3 regions of the Luteipulveratus mongoliensis genome follow, and region 1 is predicted to be linked to each of the others. Evidence: predicted binding sites of a transcription regulator. Region 1 holds the regulator's gene; each other region holds the start of a gene.
The links. The regulator LexA, encoded in region 1, represses DNA repair genes until DNA is damaged. The targets are predictions, from matches to a motif close to TCGAACANNTGTTCGA.

Region 1 (5,618 bases):
AGCAGCCATCATCCGGACGTGGCCCATCGCACTGATGGCACGCTCGCCCATCGCGCAGTCGAAGACCTCGTAGTGCTCCTGTTTCAGACCGGGCGCGTCAATGACGTGGCCCTTGTCAGCGATGTGCTCAACGATCGCCTCGATCTGCTCCTGCTGGTAGCCGAGCTTCTTCAGGGCGCGCGGGATGGTCTGGTTGACGATCTGCATCGAGCCGCCACCGACGAGCTTCTTGAACTTGACCAGCGAGAAGTCCGGCTCGATGCCGGTCGTGTCGCAGTCCATCATGAAGCCGATGGTGCCGGTCGGCGCGAGCACCGAGGCCTGCGCGTTGCGGTAGCCGTGCTTGTCGCCGAGCTCGATGACCTCCGCCCAGGCCTTGGTGGCCGCGCGGTGGATGTCGCCGTCCATCACATCGAGCGTGCGGACCTCGTCGTTGGCCGAGCGGTGCTTGCGCATGACGCGCTTGTGAGCCTCGGCGTTGCGGGCATATCCGGCGTACGGACCCACGACAGCGGCGATCTCTGCTGACCGCTTGTAGGAGGCACCGGTCAGCAGCGAGGTGATCGAACCTGCCAGGGCGCGACCGCCCTCAGACTCGTAGCCGTGGCCGGTGGCCATCAGCAGGGCACCGAGGTTGGCGTAACCGATGCCGAGCTGGCGGTAGTCGACGGTGGTCTTGCCGATGGCCTCCGTCGGGAAGTCGGCGAAGCAGATCGAGATGTCCATCGCGGTGATGACCAGCTCGACGACCTTCTGGAAGGTCGCGGTGTCGAACGTGTCGTCGTCCTTGAGGAACTTCAGCAGGTTCAGGGACGCCAGGTTGCAGGAGGAGTTGTCCAGCGACATGTACTCCGAGCACGGGTTGGACGCGGTGATGCGGCCCGTCTCCGGGTTGGTGTGCCAGTCGTTGATCGTGTCGTCGTACTGCAGGCCCGGGTCGGCACACTCCCAGGCGGCCTTGTTGATCTTGTCGAACAGCTCGCGAGCGTCGACCTCCTCGATCACCGAGCCGTCGCTGCGGGAGGTGAGGCCGAACGTCTTGCCCTCCTCGACCGCACGCATGAACTCGTCGCTGACGCGGACCGAGTTGTTGGCGTTCTGGTACTGGACGGAGGTGATGTCCTTGCCGCCCAGGTCCATGTCGAAGCCGGCGTCGCGCAGCGCGCGGATCTTGTCCTCCTCGCGCGCCTTGGTCTCGATGAACTCCACGATGTCGGGGTGGTTGACATCGAGGACGACCATCTTGGCCGCCCGTCGGGTGGCGCCACCGGACTTGATGGTGCCGGCCGACGCGTCAGCGCCGCGCATGAACGAGACCGGACCAGAAGCCGTACCGCCGCTGGAGAGCAGCTCCTTGGAGGAGCGGATACGGGAGAGGTTGAGGCCGGCGCCGGAGCCACCCTTGAAGATGAACCCCTCCTCCTTGTACCAGTTGAGGATCGAGTCCATCGAGTCGTCGACGGACAGGATGAAGCAGGCCGAGACCTGCTGCGGGCTCTTGGTGCCGACGTTGAACCAGACCGGTGAGTTGAACGCGAACACCTGGTGCAGCAGCGTCCACGTCAGCTCGTGCTCGAAGAGCTCCGCGTCCTCGTCGCTGCGGAAGTAGCCGAAGTCTTTGCCGGCCTTGACGTAGGTCAGCACCACGCGGTCGATGAGCTGCTTGAGGCTCTTCTCGCGGACGTCCGTGCCCAGTGCGCCGCGGAAGTACTTGGTCGTGACGATGGTGGAGGCGTTCAGCGACCAGAAGTCGGGGAACTCGACACCGCGCTGCTCGAAGATCGTCTCGCCGGTCTTCCAGTTCTGCTGGACGACATCACGCGACTCCCAGGTCACCTCGTCATAGGGGTGCACGCCGGGCGTGGTGTAGATCCGCTCGACCTTTACACCCTTGCTCTTGCGACGAGCCTGTGACTGCGCGCGCGTCGTCTCCGTCATGGCGACTCTCCCTCTCTCGTTCTTCACTGATCGTCTCGCTGACCACTGACAGTGGTCGTGATGTCTTCGGGTCCGTGCTCGGTGTCGGACTCCACCCGCAGCAGCGTGATCGCGGCCTCGAAGTCCTCGAGGGACTCAAAGGCCTGGTAGACGCTGGCGAATCTCAGGTAGGCGACCTCGTCCAGCAGCCGGAGTGGGCCGAGGATCTCCAGGCCGACGTCGTGCGCGTCGATCTCCGCGACACCCTTGGCCCGGATCGACTCCTCCACCTGCTGGGCCAGGAGCGCGACGTCGTCATCGCTCACCGGTCGCCCCTGACAGGCCTTGCGTACGCCGCTGATCACCTTGCCCCGGCTGAACGGCTCACTGGCGCCGGACCGCTTGACCACGGTCAGGCTGGCGTTCTCCATCGTGGAGAACCGCTTGCCGCAGCTCGGACACTGTCGCCGCCGCTTGATGCAGGTGCCGTCCTCGTTGGTGCGGCTGTCGACCACTCGACTGTCGTTGTGACGGCAGAACGGGCAGTGCATGGCGGCTCCTCTCCACATACGTCGTACGCCGCCCTCACCCGTCATGGTCAACACCGAAATGGGCATAGGAATGCCCGGAGACGGTGCTCTGACGGTGTCCCTCCGCGTCTTCCTGTGGATAAACCTGTGGGTATCCGGTGGATGACCTGGGGACTATATGTGGACGACTTACAGCGGTGTAACTACTAGATATAGGGATCGTAAGACGCCTGGCGCCCAGGTGCAAGATCCGTCGGCCTTGGGTTGTCCAGCAGTCAGATCACTGCAGGTCAGGGACCTGCGGTGGGCGTGTCGCAATGTCCGAATCCGGCGTGTCGCGCGGCGATCGGTGGTACCGGTCGCCACCCACGCCGCACCACCATCGAACGCGCCACGGCCGGGCCGTCCACCACGCGGTGGATGGCCCGGCCGTCACGACGCGTGGTGCGAAGTCAGCCCTGCGGGATCACCAGCCGCTGGCCGGCGCTCACCTGGAGAGAGCTCAGTCGGTTAGCGAGCTGCAACCTGGCCACTCCCTCGTGGACCGGCAGTCCAGGAAGCTCAGCCTGCGCGATCTCACTCAGCGTGGCACCCGGCTCAACCGTCACCACCCGAGTCGGTGGGGTGGAAGGCGAGGACGCCGCGGCGACGGAGGCTGTGACCAGACCCAGCACGGCCAGCGCTCCCGCCAGCAGGAGCATCAGGCGACCGCGCGGCGTCAGCCGAAGGCGCGGCCCCCTCGCCCTGCTCATCACCGGCTCGGGATCGGGCACCACCGTCAGGTGGCGCCGACGCACGGTGGGCGTCGAGCTCTGCGGATGCTCCCAGGCGATGACCGCGCTCATGATCTCCTCCAACCTCTGCTGTGCTGATCCGAACACATGTGCGATGGAACGCTTGTACGATGTATAGCACGGGTGTTCGATGAAGTCGAGACCAACCGCGAACGTCCGCCAGCTCCGCCACCCGCGACATGCGTCGTACAGGTGTTTGAGAACTGTGTCCGAAGTTCATAGGCTTGGCTCACAGATCGAGACTCAACCAGCGACCACTGACATCGCCTTGCGCGACGGTGCTCTGGCCGCGCTAAGACGGGGAACGAGGACCACCAGATGGCCAAGATCCACGAGCTGCCGGAGCCCGACAGCCACGCGCTGACCACGCGTCAGCGGAAGGTGCTGGACGTCATCCGCAACTCGATCGACCGCCGCGGCTACCCGCCGAGCATGCGGGAGATCGGCGAGGCGGTCGGCCTCACGTCTCCGAGCTCCGTCGCGCACCAGCTGTCCATGCTGGAGCGCAAGGGCTACCTGCGGCGTGACCCGATGCGCCCCCGGGCGATGGAGGTCGTGTCACCCGACATGGGCAAGCGCGACCGCGGCTACCGCGGCGGTCCGGTCAGCGCAGCTGCCGAGTCCGGCATCGACGAGACCGGCATCAACGACGAGCGCCCCGAGCCGTCCTACATCCCCGTCGTGGGACGGATCGCAGCGGGCGGCCCGATCCTGGCCGAGGAGGTCGTCGAGGATGTCTTCCCACTCCCCCGGCAGATCGTCGGCGAGGGCGACCTGTTCCTGCTGAAGGTGGTCGGCGACTCGATGGTCGATGCGGCGATCTGCGACGGCGACTGGGTCGTCGTTCACCAGCAGCAGACCGCGGAGAACGGTGACATCGTCGCAGCGATGCTCGACAACGAGGCGACCGTCAAGACGTTCAAGCGCACCCGAGGCAAGGTGTGGCTGATGCCCCACAACGAGGCCTACGAGCCGATCGACGGCGATGAGGCCACCATCCTCGGCAAGGTCACCGCCGTCCTGCGCAGGGTGGTCTGACCAGCTGTCATCGGCCTCCCGCTCTCCATCTCGCGGGATGCCGATGACTACTGAGGAAGTGCCTGCTCGAGATGGGTCAGCGTCTCTCCCAAGGGAGTCTCGATCTTGATCGTGGTCTCGGCTTCCCCGCGCGTACGACCGCGGGTGAGAACCGCGACCGGCAGGCCGAGGCGAGACGCACGTCGTACGAACCGATAGCCCGACATCACCATGAGCGAAGACCCGAGGACAAGCAGGCCATCCGACTGCTCGACCACACCAAAACACTTCTCCACCAACGGTTTTGGCACGGCCTCCCCGAACATCACCACGTCCGGCTTGAGCTTGTCCGAACCACACACGACGCAGGTCGCGACGCGAAAGGTCGAGACCAGCTCGTCAGGGAGTACGACGTCACCATCCGGTCGGATCTCACCGCCGACCTCGCGATCGAAGGTCGGATTCGCCTGGGTCAGCCGCTCGTCGATGACCTCGCGGTCGTAGCGTTCGCCGCACTGCATGCAGACGACGTGCGAGAGCGAGCCGTGCAGCTCGAGCACGTCGACCGAGCCGGCCTGCTGATGCAGCCCGTCGACGTTCTGAGTGATGACGGTGCCGAGCAGACCTCGGGCCTGCAGCCGAGCCACGACCTGATGACCGACGTTGGGTCGCGCGCCTTCAAAGCGTCGCCAGCCGACGTAGCTGCGCGCCCAGTAGCGCTGTCGGGCCTCCGGCGAGGCCAACAGCTCGGTGGCCGTCATCGGCGTGATGCGGCGTTCACCGTCGGGACCGCGGTAGTCAGGGATGCCCGACTCGGTGGACAGGCCGGCGCCGGTCAGCACGGACAGCCCACCCGCGGCGACGAGCCTGACCAGCTCGTCCCAGGTCGATGCGTCGACGTCCGGTGGTCGAGTCGTCGCCTCAGTCACACCAGCAGTATCCGGGACGTCTCCTGCTCACGGCGCTACGGGTCGCTGACCAGCGTGAATTACCGGACAGCGATGCGTTGGCAATATCGATAACACCAACTTATACTGGCGGGCATGATTGACGCTGCTGGCCTGCGCGTGATGCGCGCGATCTCCGATGAGGGCAGCTTCACCGCCGCAGCTGCCTCGCTGGGCTACTCCCAGCCAGCCATCTCCCAGATGGTGCGGCGACTCGAGGAGCGCACCGGCACGGTGCTGGTCGAGCGACTCGGCCGTACGGTCCGCCTCACCGAAGCCGGTCACATCCTTGCCCGGCATGCCGGACCGGTGCTGTCCGCTCTCGAGCTTGCGGAGGCAGAGGTCGCCGCCATCGCCGGGCTGCGTGCCGGGCGCGTACGGCTGATGGCCTTCCCGTCCTCCTCGTCGACCTT
Region 2 (5,618 bases), 190 kb from region 1:
AGTTCTTCCCTCCCAAGGATGACGCCTCCGAGGCGGTGCTCTGGGAGTCGATCCGACGGATCGAGCGGATCCGGCCGTCCTTCGTGTCGGTGACCTACGGTGCGGGCGGCTCGACCCGCGACCGGACCGTGCGGATCACCGGCCGGATCGCCCGCGAGACGACTCTGGTCCCGATGGCCCATCTCACCTGCGTCGGATCGTCGGTCAGCGAGCTGCGACAGATCATCGGGGAGTACGCCGCTGCTGGCATCTCCAACGTCCTCGCCCTGCGGGGCGACCCGGCAGGCGGACTGGATGCGGAGTGGGTTGCCCACCCCGAGGGCCTGGACCACGCCGATGCCCTGGTGTCGCTGGTGCGATCGCTGGGCCGCTTCACCGTGGGCGTGGCTGCCTTCCCGGACAAGCACCCCGAGTCCAAGACGCTGGAGGAGGACGCGGAGGCCCTGGTGCGCAAGGCGGACGCCGGCGCGGAGTTCGCCATCACCCAGATGGTCACCGATGTCGACGCTTACCTGCGGTTGCGGGACATGGTCGTGGCGCGTGGACGTGAGCTGCCGATCGTGCCGGGGCTGATGCCGGTCACCCGCTATGGCCAGCTGCAGCGGATGACAGCGCTCAACGGTCAGCCGCTCGCGGATGAGGTCACCCGCCGGCTCGAGGCCGTCAAGGACGACGTGGACGCTGTCCGCGCGGAAGGCATCGCCATTGCGACCGAGCACGCGGCACGGCTGCGCGACGAGGGTGCCCCGGGGATCCACTTCATCACCATGAACCGCTCGACGGCGACGCTCGAGGTCTTCGACAACCTGCACTGAGCCTGGGCTCAGGCCACCTCGGCGGCCTGCCCGGCCGTGATCCGCAGCAGCTCCTCGTAGGTCGTGGCGAACACCGTGCGCGGATGGCCACCGGCGGCCCACACCTCGTCGTACCGACTCAGCGCGACGTCGACGACCGTGTCGAGCACCGTCCCATGACCGACCGGTGCGACCCCGCCGATGGCGAAGCCGGTGCACGCGCGGACAGCTTCGGCGTCCAGCAGTGCGACGTGGTCGAGGTCGAGCACCTCACTCAGCTTGACCAGGTCGACACGGTGCGCGCCCGAGGTGAGGACGAGAAGAGGACGGGACGTGCCGTCCAGATGGTGCGCCTCGAACAACAACGAGCTCGCGATCTGTCCGACCTGGACTCCGAGCGCCTCTGCTGCGGCGGCTGCGGTCCGCACGGGCTGGTCGAAGGCCAGCATCCGTCCCGTCGCGCCTTGTTCCTGCAGAGCGGCGCGGACCCGGAGCACGCCCGGGTGCCGGGTGAGCAGGCGGCTGTCGGTGGTCGGCGGCAGGGTCGGGCCAGACGAAGGGTCCGCCGCGAGGGGCGGCTGCTCTGACATGGCAGGACGGTAGCGGCAGGACCGCCTGGATGTCGGGATTTGCGGCCTCTGTGGTTGACGTGGCGTCAGCAGGGGGAGGTACTCTTCAATGGTTCGAACACGTGTTCGAATATGACGAGCTCCGACGACGGAGAGGGGACTGGCGATGATGTGCTGTCAGGACGAGATCGAGGTGCGGCTTCCTGATCGAGGCGACGTGAGCACCGGCGATCGTGCAGCGCCGTCGATGTTCGTCTGGCACGGACGTCTCTATGTGGTCCGCCAAGTGCTCAACAGCTGGTCCGAGCGCGTGCCCTGGTGGCGTTCGACCGTTCAACCGGACCCGCCGGTCGGGGCCGTGCCGGAGCGGGGAGACCACCGGGTGTGGCGAGTCGAGGCCAGCCCCGGTCGGGCGCTCGGCACGGCCACCTACGACCTCGCTTGCGTCCCGCCGCCGCCGTTGGCCGGACATCTGCGCCCGACCTGGACGCTCATCCGCGTCGCCGACTAGACACCTCGACCGCGACACCCGGAGGACTCATGAGCACCTCGCCCACCCGCACCACCACGACACGCCGACGCGAGCGCGACTCTGCAGCGCCTTTGCCGGCGCCGGTCGCCGGAGCCGTTCTGGACCTGGTCGACCGGGCCCGCACCGGTCTTCGCTCCGCCTGCCACGCCCAGGGCGCCGGCGAACGATTCATGCTGGCCCATCTCGGTGCGCTGCGCGCTGCTGCGGCGTTGCTCGCCGCACGGGGCCAGGCCGGGAGCCGGTCACGGCCGCGCAGCGTCTGGGAGACCGTGCCCCGCGTGGCGCCCGAGCTGACCGAGTGGGCCGCCTTCTTCGCCGACTCGGGGCGGCGTCGTCAGGCGATCGAACGCGGCAGCCTCGAGGTCAGCAGCCGAGACGCCGATGACCTCGTCCGACAGGCGGAGACCTTCCTCGAACTGGTGCTGGCCATCCTCGGACTCCCGGTGCAGGCGCCGGTTTCCACCGGAATGACGCCGTTGCTGCGTCCATGAGAAGTATTGGCACCTTCACGTCACGTCGCACGTTGACAGGGCGGGTCTGTGTTCATGCCGCACGTGAGCGACCCGGAGAAACATGTCGATCTGCAGAAGAGACCGGAGTGTTTCCCACCGCTGGCTACCGCGGCGTATTCTGGAGACCTATCCTGACCATCACGCGGCCAGGCCCTTCAGCCAGAGCCTGGCCAGAGGAGCACACCGTCGCGACAGCGCGCGGACCGTGGGAGGTGTCAAAGTTGCCGCTCTCCGAGCACGAGCAGCATTTGCTCGACCAGATGGAGCAGGCCCTCTACGACGAGGACCCCAAGTTCGCCTCCCACATGGTGGGTGATCCATCCCGGCAACGCACTCGACGTCGGATGATCATCGGCGGCCTGGTGCTGGTCGTGGGTCTCGGACTGGTGGTGCTCGGCGTCGTCAGCCAGCAGATCTGGCTTGGTGGCATCGGCTTCGCAGTCATGGTTGCGGGCGGGGGATACGCCGTGACGCCAGGGCACAAGCGGACGCTCGGCTCAGTGGGTGACGACGGTCAGGTCACCCTCCACCAGGAGCAGAGCAAGCCCAAGAAGCGCAGCTCGAGCGGCACCTTCATGGAGCGCATCGAGCAGCGTTGGGACCGCAGACGCGGCCAGGACGGCTGGTAGCAGCTCGGCTCAGCGCGTGATGAGCAGGCCGACGACCCAGGTCGCGGCCACCAGGCACGCGGCGGCCAGCTCGATCCCGATGCTGAGCAGCACCCCCTTGAGCGCCACCTTGGTGGCGCCCCATGCGGCGGTCGCGTTGCGCAGCCGCAGGTGCTCCGCAAGATAGACGCCGAGCGGGAACCCGACGAACAACCCGACCACCGGGATCACGAAGAATCCTGCGATGCCGCAGACCGCGCCGAACAGCAAGGTCGTGGTCGGCACCCCTGCCGCTCGCATCCGCCGTGAGGGCACGACGTACTGCACCGTCCACCCCGCGAGGGCGATGACGGCACAGATCGCGAAGACGATCCAAGCGGTGCGGTCGCCGCGGTCGAGGGTCCACAGCAGGACGCCGGCGACCGTGACGAGCAGTCCGGGGAGGACGGGGACGACCAGTCCGACGATCCCGGTCGCGATCATCAGGGCAGCGACGACGGTGACAAGCTCCATGGGCACGAAACCTAGCGGTCAGCAGCACCCATGACAGAACCCCCACGCGACAAGCGCGTGGGGGTTCTGGACGATGGCGGGGACCGGGCCGCGGGTCAGGCCTCCTGAGGGGCAGCCTCACGGGTCTCGTGCAGGCGGTCAGTCTCGTCGACGACCTCTTCGGCGATGGCGCGCAGCTTGTCGAGGTGCTCACGCCCGTGATGGGCGCAGAAGAGCAGCTCGCTGCCACCGGTGAGGCGTGCCCGAATGAAAGCCTGAGCGCCACAACGGTCGCAGCGATCGGTCAGGGTCAGGGTGGTGGGGGCAAGAGCGGTCGTCATGTCTGCCATCCTCTCGTCCTGGTGCCGAAGCACCAACGCGGTCAAAGCCCCCCGGAGGGGCCGTACTTCCTAGACGAATCAGAAGTCCGATGCGTTGCATCGAGCCGGTCTTTGTCGTCTCGGAAGTGCCAACAGTGAAGCACGGCACGGGATTCCCGTGCTTGACATTCTCAGGGTGTGGCGTACGTCATCCTGTTTCCGGTGGGCAGATCTGGGCGTTGCTCCGCGGGTCACGTTCGCTGCCAGCGGAACGCCACGGGGGCGTACGGAGCGCCTGCGACGGCCCGTCGTGGGCAGCAGATAGCCTGCGAAGCGGCGTACCCGCGCCGGCCAGCTCGCTGGCTCACCCTCTGCAGGAGCACCATCTGTGGCCATCACCACCACGACGCGACCGGCCGACTACACCGCGCGGCATCTCCAGGTCCTCGAAGGGCTGGAGGCGGTCCGCAAGCGGCCGGGCATGTACATCGGTACGACCGACACGCGCGGTCTCATGCACTGCGTCTGGGAGATCATCGACAACGCGGTCGATGAGGCACTTCAGGGCCGTGGTGACCATGTGGGCGTCACGCTCCACGCCGACGGATCCGTCGCGGTGGCTGACCGTGGCGCCGGCATCCCGGTCGACATCGAGCCGCGCACCGGTCTGACCGGCGTCGAGGTGGTCTTCACCAAGCTGCACGCGGGTGGCAAGTTCGGCGGCGGCTCCTACACCGCCTCGGGCGGCCTGCATGGAGTGGGCGCGTCGGTCGTCAACGCGCTCTCCTCGCGGTTGGACGTCGAGGTCGACCGCGCCGGCAAGACCTACGCCATGAGCTTCCGGCGTGGCGAGCCCGGCCTCTTCGACGACGGCAAGGGTGAGCCGAGTCCTGACAACCCGTTCGAGCCGTTCACCAACACCAGCGAGCTGCGGGTCGTCGGCAAGGCGAAGCGCGGTGTCACGGGCACCCGGATCCGTTACTGGGCTGACCACCAGATCTTCCTCAAGGGCGCCGGCTTCGACTACGAAGGACTCGTTGGCCGCGCCCGCCAGACCTCGTTCTTGATCCCGGGTCTGACGCTGGTCATCCGTGATGAGCGCGGACTGCCGGACACGCCGGCGGCCGACGGTCCCCACGAAGAGGTCTTCGAGCACGACGGCGGCATCAGCGAGTTCGCCGAGTTCCTGGCCGCCGACCCGGCGCTGACCGATGTGTGGCGGCTGCAGGGCTCCGGCACCTTCACCGAGACGGTGCCCGTGCTGGACAGCAAGGGGCACATGACGCCGACGGATGTCGAGCGGGAGTGCGACGTCGACATCGCCGTGCGCTGGGGCAACGGCTACGACACCCACGTGCGGTCCTTCGTCAACATCATCTCCACGCCCAAGGGCGGCACCCACCTGAGCGGCTTCGAGCAGGCCCTGATGAAGGTCTTCCGCAAGCAGCTGGAGGTCAACTCCCGGCGACTCAAGGTCGGCGGTGACAAGGTCGAGAAGGACGACATCCTCGCCGGACTGACCGCGGTCGTAACGGTGCGGCTCGCGGAGCCTCAGTTCGAGGGCCAGACCAAGGAGGTGCTCGGCACCGCTGCCGTACGCGCGATCGTCGCCAAAGTGGTCGAGGGCGAGCTCAACACGCGGCTGACCTCGACCAAGCGCGATGACAAGGCGCAGTCGGCCCAGCTGCTCGAAAAGGTCGTCGCCGAGATGAAGTCGCGGATCTCGGCACGTCAGCACAAGGAGACGCAGCGCCGCAAGACCGCGCTGGAGTCCTCTTCGCTGCCGGGCAA
Region 3 (5,618 bases), 550 kb from region 1:
ACCACCTCGAGCCCTGCCCGGGCTCTGGTCGGCTCGGACAACCCCTTCACTCTCGGTGTCGCGAGCGGCGACCCTGAGCCCGACGGTGTCGTCCTCTGGACCCGACTCGCGCCGCAGCCCTTGGCTCTCGACGGCCGCGGCGGCATGTCCGACCGCCCGGTCGTCGTGCAGTGGGAGATCGCGACCGACCCCTCGTTCGGCGCCCACAGCATCGCCCGCCGTGGTTCTGAGATCGCACGTCCATCGCTCGCACACTCGGTCCACGCCGAGGTCCACGGCCTGCGGCCGGATCGCGTGTACTGGTACCGGTTCCGCGCCGGCCACAGCATCAGCCCGGCCGGCCGCACCCGGACCGCGCCGGCGTACAACGCTCGACTGAACGAGCTGCGTTTCGCGTTCACCAGCTGCTCGAACCTGCCCGCGGGCTACTTCACGGCATATCGCCACATGGCACAGGACGACCTCGACCTGGTCATGCATCTCGGTGACTACGTCTATGAAGGTCCGGGCGTGAGCACGATTCCCGGACGGTCGCACACCTCCGGGGCCGAGATGTTCGACCTGCCGGGCTACCGCCTGCGCTACTCCCAGTACAAGAACGACCCAGACCTGCAGGCTGCGCACGCCGCCGCGCCGTGGATCGTCACGCCGGACGACCACGAGGTCGAGAACAACTACGCAGGCGCGATCTCCGAGCTCGACAAGGAGCCCGACCAGGACCCGGCGATCTTCCTGAAGCGGCGCGCGGCGGCGTACCAGGCGTACTACGAGCACCAACCCGTCCGGCGCCGGTCCATCCCCAAGGGTGCAGACATGCAGCTGTACCGCCGGCTGCGCTACGGCCGGCTCGCCGACTTCAACGTGCTGGACACCCGGCAGTACCGCGACGACCAGATCGAGGGCTGCGCCCAGCCCTGCACCGAGCGATACCAGCCCGGCCGCACCATGCTCGGTGCGCAGCAAGAGCGCTGGCTGCTCAGCGGACTCTCGGCGTCGCGGTCGACCTGGAAGGTCGTGGGCAACCAGGTCGTGACGTTCGACGCCGACGGCAAGAGCGGCGCGGGCGAGAGCTACGGGATGGACAACTGGATGGGCTACGCGAACGCACGCCAGCGCTGGTACGACAGCCTCCATCAGCACGGCGTGCAGAACACCGTCGTCGTCACCGGCGACGCCCACCGCAGCGCTGTCGCCGACCTCAAGCTGGACTTCCGTGACCAGGCATCGCCCACCGTCGGCGTCGAGCTGCTCGGCACGTCCATCACCTCGGGCGGTGACGGCAAGGACATGGACGGGACCGGTACGACCTGGCTCGCCGAGAACCCGCACCTGAAGTTCGCGAACTCGCAGCGCGGCTACCAGCGCTGCGTGCTGACGCCCACGGAGTGGCGTACGGACTACCGCGTGGTCGACAAGGTGACGACGCCCGGCGGGGTCATCAGCACCCGCGGCGAGATCTACATCGAGGCCGGTCGGCCAGGGGTCGCGGACGTCGTCCGCCACTGACCGCGAGGTCCATGGCACACCATCGCTAGGATCGTGCGGTGCCCGCAGGGTCGCGGGTACCGCACGCGATGGACCAAGGACAGGTGAAGAGGCACATATGAGCGGTCACTCCAAATGGGCGACGACAAAGCACAAGAAGGCTGCGATCGACGCCAAGCGGGGCAAGCTCTTCGCCAAGCTGATCAAGAACATCGAGGTCGCCGCACGACAGGGTGGCGGTGACGCGGTCGGCAACCCGACGCTGTTCGATGCGATTCAGAAGGCCAAGAAGTCTTCCGTCCCCAACGACAACATCGACCGCGCGGTCAAGCGTGGATCAGGCGCTGAGGCCGGCGGGGCCGAGTACCTCGCGCTGACCTACGAGGGCTACGCGCCCGGTGGTGTCGCGCTGCTCATCGAGTGCCTCACGGACAACAAGAACCGCGCCGTGGCCGAGGTCCGCACCGCCCTGCAGAAGAACGGCGGGTCGATGGCCGAGAGCGGCTCGGTCGCCTACCTCTTCGGTCGCAAGGGCGTCGTGATCGTGCCCAAGGCACAGAACGACTCCGAGGACGCCACCGAGGACTCCCTGCTCGAGGTCGTCCTCGACGCGGGCGCCGAGGACGTCAACGATCTGGGCGAATCGTTCGAGATCGTGTCCGAGGCAGGGGACTTCGTGACCGTACGCGAGTCTCTGCAAGGTGCCGGCATCGACTACGACTCGGCTGAGGCTTCCTGGTTGCCGAGCGTCGAGGTGCCCCTCGACAAGGACGGCGCCAAGAAGATGTTCCGCATCATCGAGGCGCTCGAGGACAGCGACGACGTCCAGAACGTCTACGCCAACGGCGACGTCTCCGACGACGTGCTGGCCGAGCTGGACGCCGAGGACTAGCCAGGCCCTGACACGCGCGGCTGTCCTGCACGGATCGTGCGGGTCGGCGCGATAGCGTCTGACACGAGCCGAACATCTGTTCGGTCATCCTGGTGTGAGGAGTCCCGGTGCGTGTCCTGGGTGTCGATCCTGGTCTGACCCGATGCGGCGTCGGTGTCGTCGAAGGCGGGATCGGCCAGCCGTTGCGGCTGATCGCCGTGGGCGTCATCCGTACGCCGGTGGATGACGAACCGGCTCAGCGCCTGTTCGCGCTGCAGACCGAGCTCGAGCAGTGGGTGGACGCCCACCAGCCCGACGCCGTGGCGGTCGAGCGGGTGTTCGCCAAGGCCAACATCAAGGGGATCATGGGCACTGCTCAGGCCTCCGCCGTGCCGATGCTTGCCGCTGCCCGTCGCGGGCTGCCGCTGGCGATGCACACACCGTCCGAGATCAAGGCCGCCGTCACCGGCAACGGGCGCGCGGACAAGGCCCAGGTCACCAGCATGGTCACGCGCATCCTGCGGCTCGAGGTTGCACCCCGGCCTGCGGACGCGGCCGACGCGCTGGCGTTGGCGATCTGTCACGTCTGGCGTGGGGGAGCGCAGGACCGCATCGCCCAGGCGGTGGCCCAGCAGAAGGCACGCGCTGGAGCGCGTCGATGATCGCGAGTCTGCGCGGAGCCGTCGCCTCGGTCGGGCTCGACCACGTCGTGCTCGAAGTGGGGGGAGTCGGGATGCTCGTCCACACGACACCAGCGACCGCCGCGTCACTGCGTCACGGGCAGGACGCGCAGCTGTCGACCTCGCTCGTCGTCCGCGAGGACTCCCTCACCTTGTTCGGGTTCGCGGACGTCGCCGAGCGGGATCTGTTCGAGCAGGTGCAGACCGTCAGCGGTGTCGGTCCACGGCTTGCGCTGGCGATGCTGGCGGTGCACCCGCCCGAGACGCTGCGCATCGCCATCTCCGGCGGAGACATCGTCGCGCTGACCAAGATCCCGGGCATCGGCAAGAAGGGCGCGGAGCGCATCGTCCTGGAGCTGCGGGACAAGGTCGGCGCGGTTGCGGGTGGGTCCGCGGCCGCCGTACCCGCTGTGCCGGGATCACCCGCGCGTGGCCAGGTTGCCGAGGCGCTCGTCGGGCTCGGCTGGTCGGCCAAGCAGGCTGACGACGCGGTCGAGAAGGTGCTGGCCGCCGAGCCCGAGTCGCGCGACGTCGCGAGCCTGCTGCGCCTCGCTCTGCGGGAACTCGGCCGATGACCGACCGAGCGGACGACGAGCCGGCGTACTCCGAGCACGACGACACGTCGTACGACGCGACGGCGAGGGTCGTCGATCCGGGCGGGGACGACGAGGAGCGCCGCATCGAGTCGGCTCTGCGCCCACGTCGGCTGATCGACTTCCCGGGCCAGCCGCGGGTGCGAGACCAGCTCGGTCTGGTGCTCGAGGCGGCGAAGCGACGAGGCACGCCTCCGGACCACGTGCTCCTGTCGGGACCTCCCGGGCTGGGCAAGACGACGCTCGCGATGATCGTCGCCACCGAGCTCGAGCAGCCGATCCGCATCACCAGCGGCCCGGCGATCCAGCATGCCGGCGACCTGGCTGCGGTGCTGTCCTCGCTGGCCGAGGGCGAGGTCTTGTTCCTGGACGAGATCCACCGGATGGCACGCCCGGCCGAGGAGATGCTCTACCTCGCAATGGAGGACTTCCGGGTCGACGTCATCGTGGGCAAAGGGCCGGGCGCCACTGCGATCCCCTTGGAGCTGCCGCCCTTCACGGTGGTCGGCGCCACCACTCGAGCTGGGCTGCTGCCGGCACCGCTGCGTGACCGCTTCGGGTTCACCGGACATCTCGACTACTACACGGCCGACGACCTGACCACGATCCTCACCCGCAACGCCACGCTGCTCGGCGTCGAGGCCACGCCGCAGGGCATCAGCGAGATCGCCGGGCGCTCCCGAGGCACGCCGCGCATCGCCAACCGGCTGCTGCGCCGCGTCCGCGACTTCGCCCAGGTCCACGGCAAGGGCGTGGTCGATCATCCGGCTGCGATGTCCGCGCTGTCGCTGTTCGATGTGGACGACCGCGGCCTGGACCGTCTCGACCGCGGGGTACTCGAGGCGTTGTGCCGCCGATTCGGCGGTGGTCCGGTCGGGCTGTCCACCCTGGCGGTGGCCGTGGGGGAGGAGGCGGACACCGTCGAGACCGTCGCGGAGCCCTACCTCGTGCGCGAGGGCTACATGCTCCGTACGCCGCGGGGCCGCGTGGCCGCGCCGCTCGCCTGGACGCACCTCGGGCTCACTCCGCCCGCCGGAGGCGGAACCTCTGCGCAACCCTTGCCGTTCGAGGAGGGTGAAGGCCGGTTCACGCCATGAGGCACCTCGCGCGATGAGGCGCGCCGCACGCGCACCCTGAGTTGGGTACGTGGTGTGGCTCACCTACACTCTGCCGTTGGCCCGGCATCCACGTTCGTGGATGCCCGCGTACGCCGGTCGTGCCCGACCAACCACGGTGAAGGAAAGACACTTGATGCCGTCCCTGGCAGCCGCCTCTCAGGGTGGAAGCTCTGCGAGCCTGCTGATCCTGCTCCTTCCGCTGCTCCTGATCGGGCTGATGTTCTGGACACAGCGCCGACGCAGCCGTCAGTTCCAGCAGGCGCAGTCCCAGCTCAACATCGGCGACGAGGTCAGCACCACGTCCGGTCTGCTCGGCACGCTGGTCGCGCTGGAGGATGAGATCGGCAGCCTCGAAGTCGCTCCAGGCGTCGTCCTGCGATTCGACCGCCGCGCGATCGTGCCCGCTACCGTGACGTCTGGTCCGACGGACGCGACGACCGCTCCTGAAGACGAGGCACCGGCTGAGGACAGCACTCCTGCTGACGACGCGGCCGCCGACACCGACACCACCGGCAAGGGCACCAGCCCGAGCCAGGGATCCTGAGGACACCCGTGGCTACACGTACCCGCGCATCGCGCACCGGCGGACGACCCAAGGCGGTCCTCCTCACGCTCATCCTGCTGATCGTCGCGCTCTTCGCCGGCATCGCGGCCACGACGGCCTGGGGTGACCCCAAGGGCGAGTGGGCACCCAAGCTCGGCCTCGACCTCGAGGGTGGTCGCCAGATCACGCTGAAGCCCGTCACCACGGTCGGCAGCAAGAAGGTCAACTCCGGACAGGTCGAGCAGGCCGTCAGCATCATCCGCAAGCGCGTGGATGGCACAGGTGTCTCCGAGGCGGAGGTCACCACCCTCGGCGCACAGAACATCG

Region 2: the regulator LexA is predicted to act here: its motif matches at 1,478-1,493, upstream of VV02_RS16720 (DUF6504 family protein).
Region 3: the regulator LexA is predicted to act here: its motif matches at 2,446-2,461, upstream of ruvC (crossover junction endodeoxyribonuclease RuvC).

What each region holds. Positions count from the first base shown of each region.
Region 1 covers NZ_CP011112.1:3,712,773-3,718,390, forward strand. The annotation lists gene VV02_RS17630 (vitamin B12-dependent ribonucleotide reductase) at 1-1,938, opposite strand, end outside; gene nrdR (transcriptional regulator NrdR) at 1,962-2,468, opposite strand; gene VV02_RS17640 (LysM peptidoglycan-binding domain-containing protein) at 2,900-3,292, opposite strand; gene lexA (transcriptional repressor LexA) at 3,560-4,279, shown strand; gene VV02_RS17650 (NAD-dependent protein deacetylase) at 4,327-5,187, opposite strand; gene VV02_RS17655 (LysR family transcriptional regulator) at 5,302-5,618, shown strand, end outside.
Region 2 covers NZ_CP011112.1:3,523,102-3,528,719, reverse strand. The annotation lists gene VV02_RS16730 (methylenetetrahydrofolate reductase) at 1-815, shown strand, start outside; gene VV02_RS16725 (YbaK/EbsC family protein) at 824-1,384, opposite strand; gene VV02_RS16720 (DUF6504 family protein) at 1,530-1,874, shown strand; gene VV02_RS16715 (SAV_6107 family HEPN domain-containing protein) at 1,904-2,386, shown strand; gene VV02_RS16710 (DUF3040 domain-containing protein) at 2,620-3,036, shown strand; gene VV02_RS16705 (DUF456 domain-containing protein) at 3,046-3,528, opposite strand; gene VV02_RS16700 (DUF7455 domain-containing protein) at 3,624-3,848, opposite strand; gene VV02_RS16695 (DNA gyrase/topoisomerase IV subunit B) at 4,216-5,618, shown strand, end outside.
Region 3 covers NZ_CP011112.1:3,164,714-3,170,331, forward strand. The annotation lists gene VV02_RS15060 (alkaline phosphatase D family protein) at 1-1,506, shown strand, start outside; gene VV02_RS15065 (YebC/PmpR family DNA-binding transcriptional regulator) at 1,604-2,377, shown strand; gene ruvC (crossover junction endodeoxyribonuclease RuvC) at 2,485-3,018, shown strand; gene ruvA (Holliday junction branch migration protein RuvA) at 3,015-3,611, shown strand; gene ruvB (Holliday junction branch migration DNA helicase RuvB) at 3,608-4,726, shown strand; gene VV02_RS15085 (preprotein translocase subunit YajC) at 4,881-5,291, shown strand; gene secD (protein translocase subunit SecD) at 5,300-5,618, shown strand, end outside.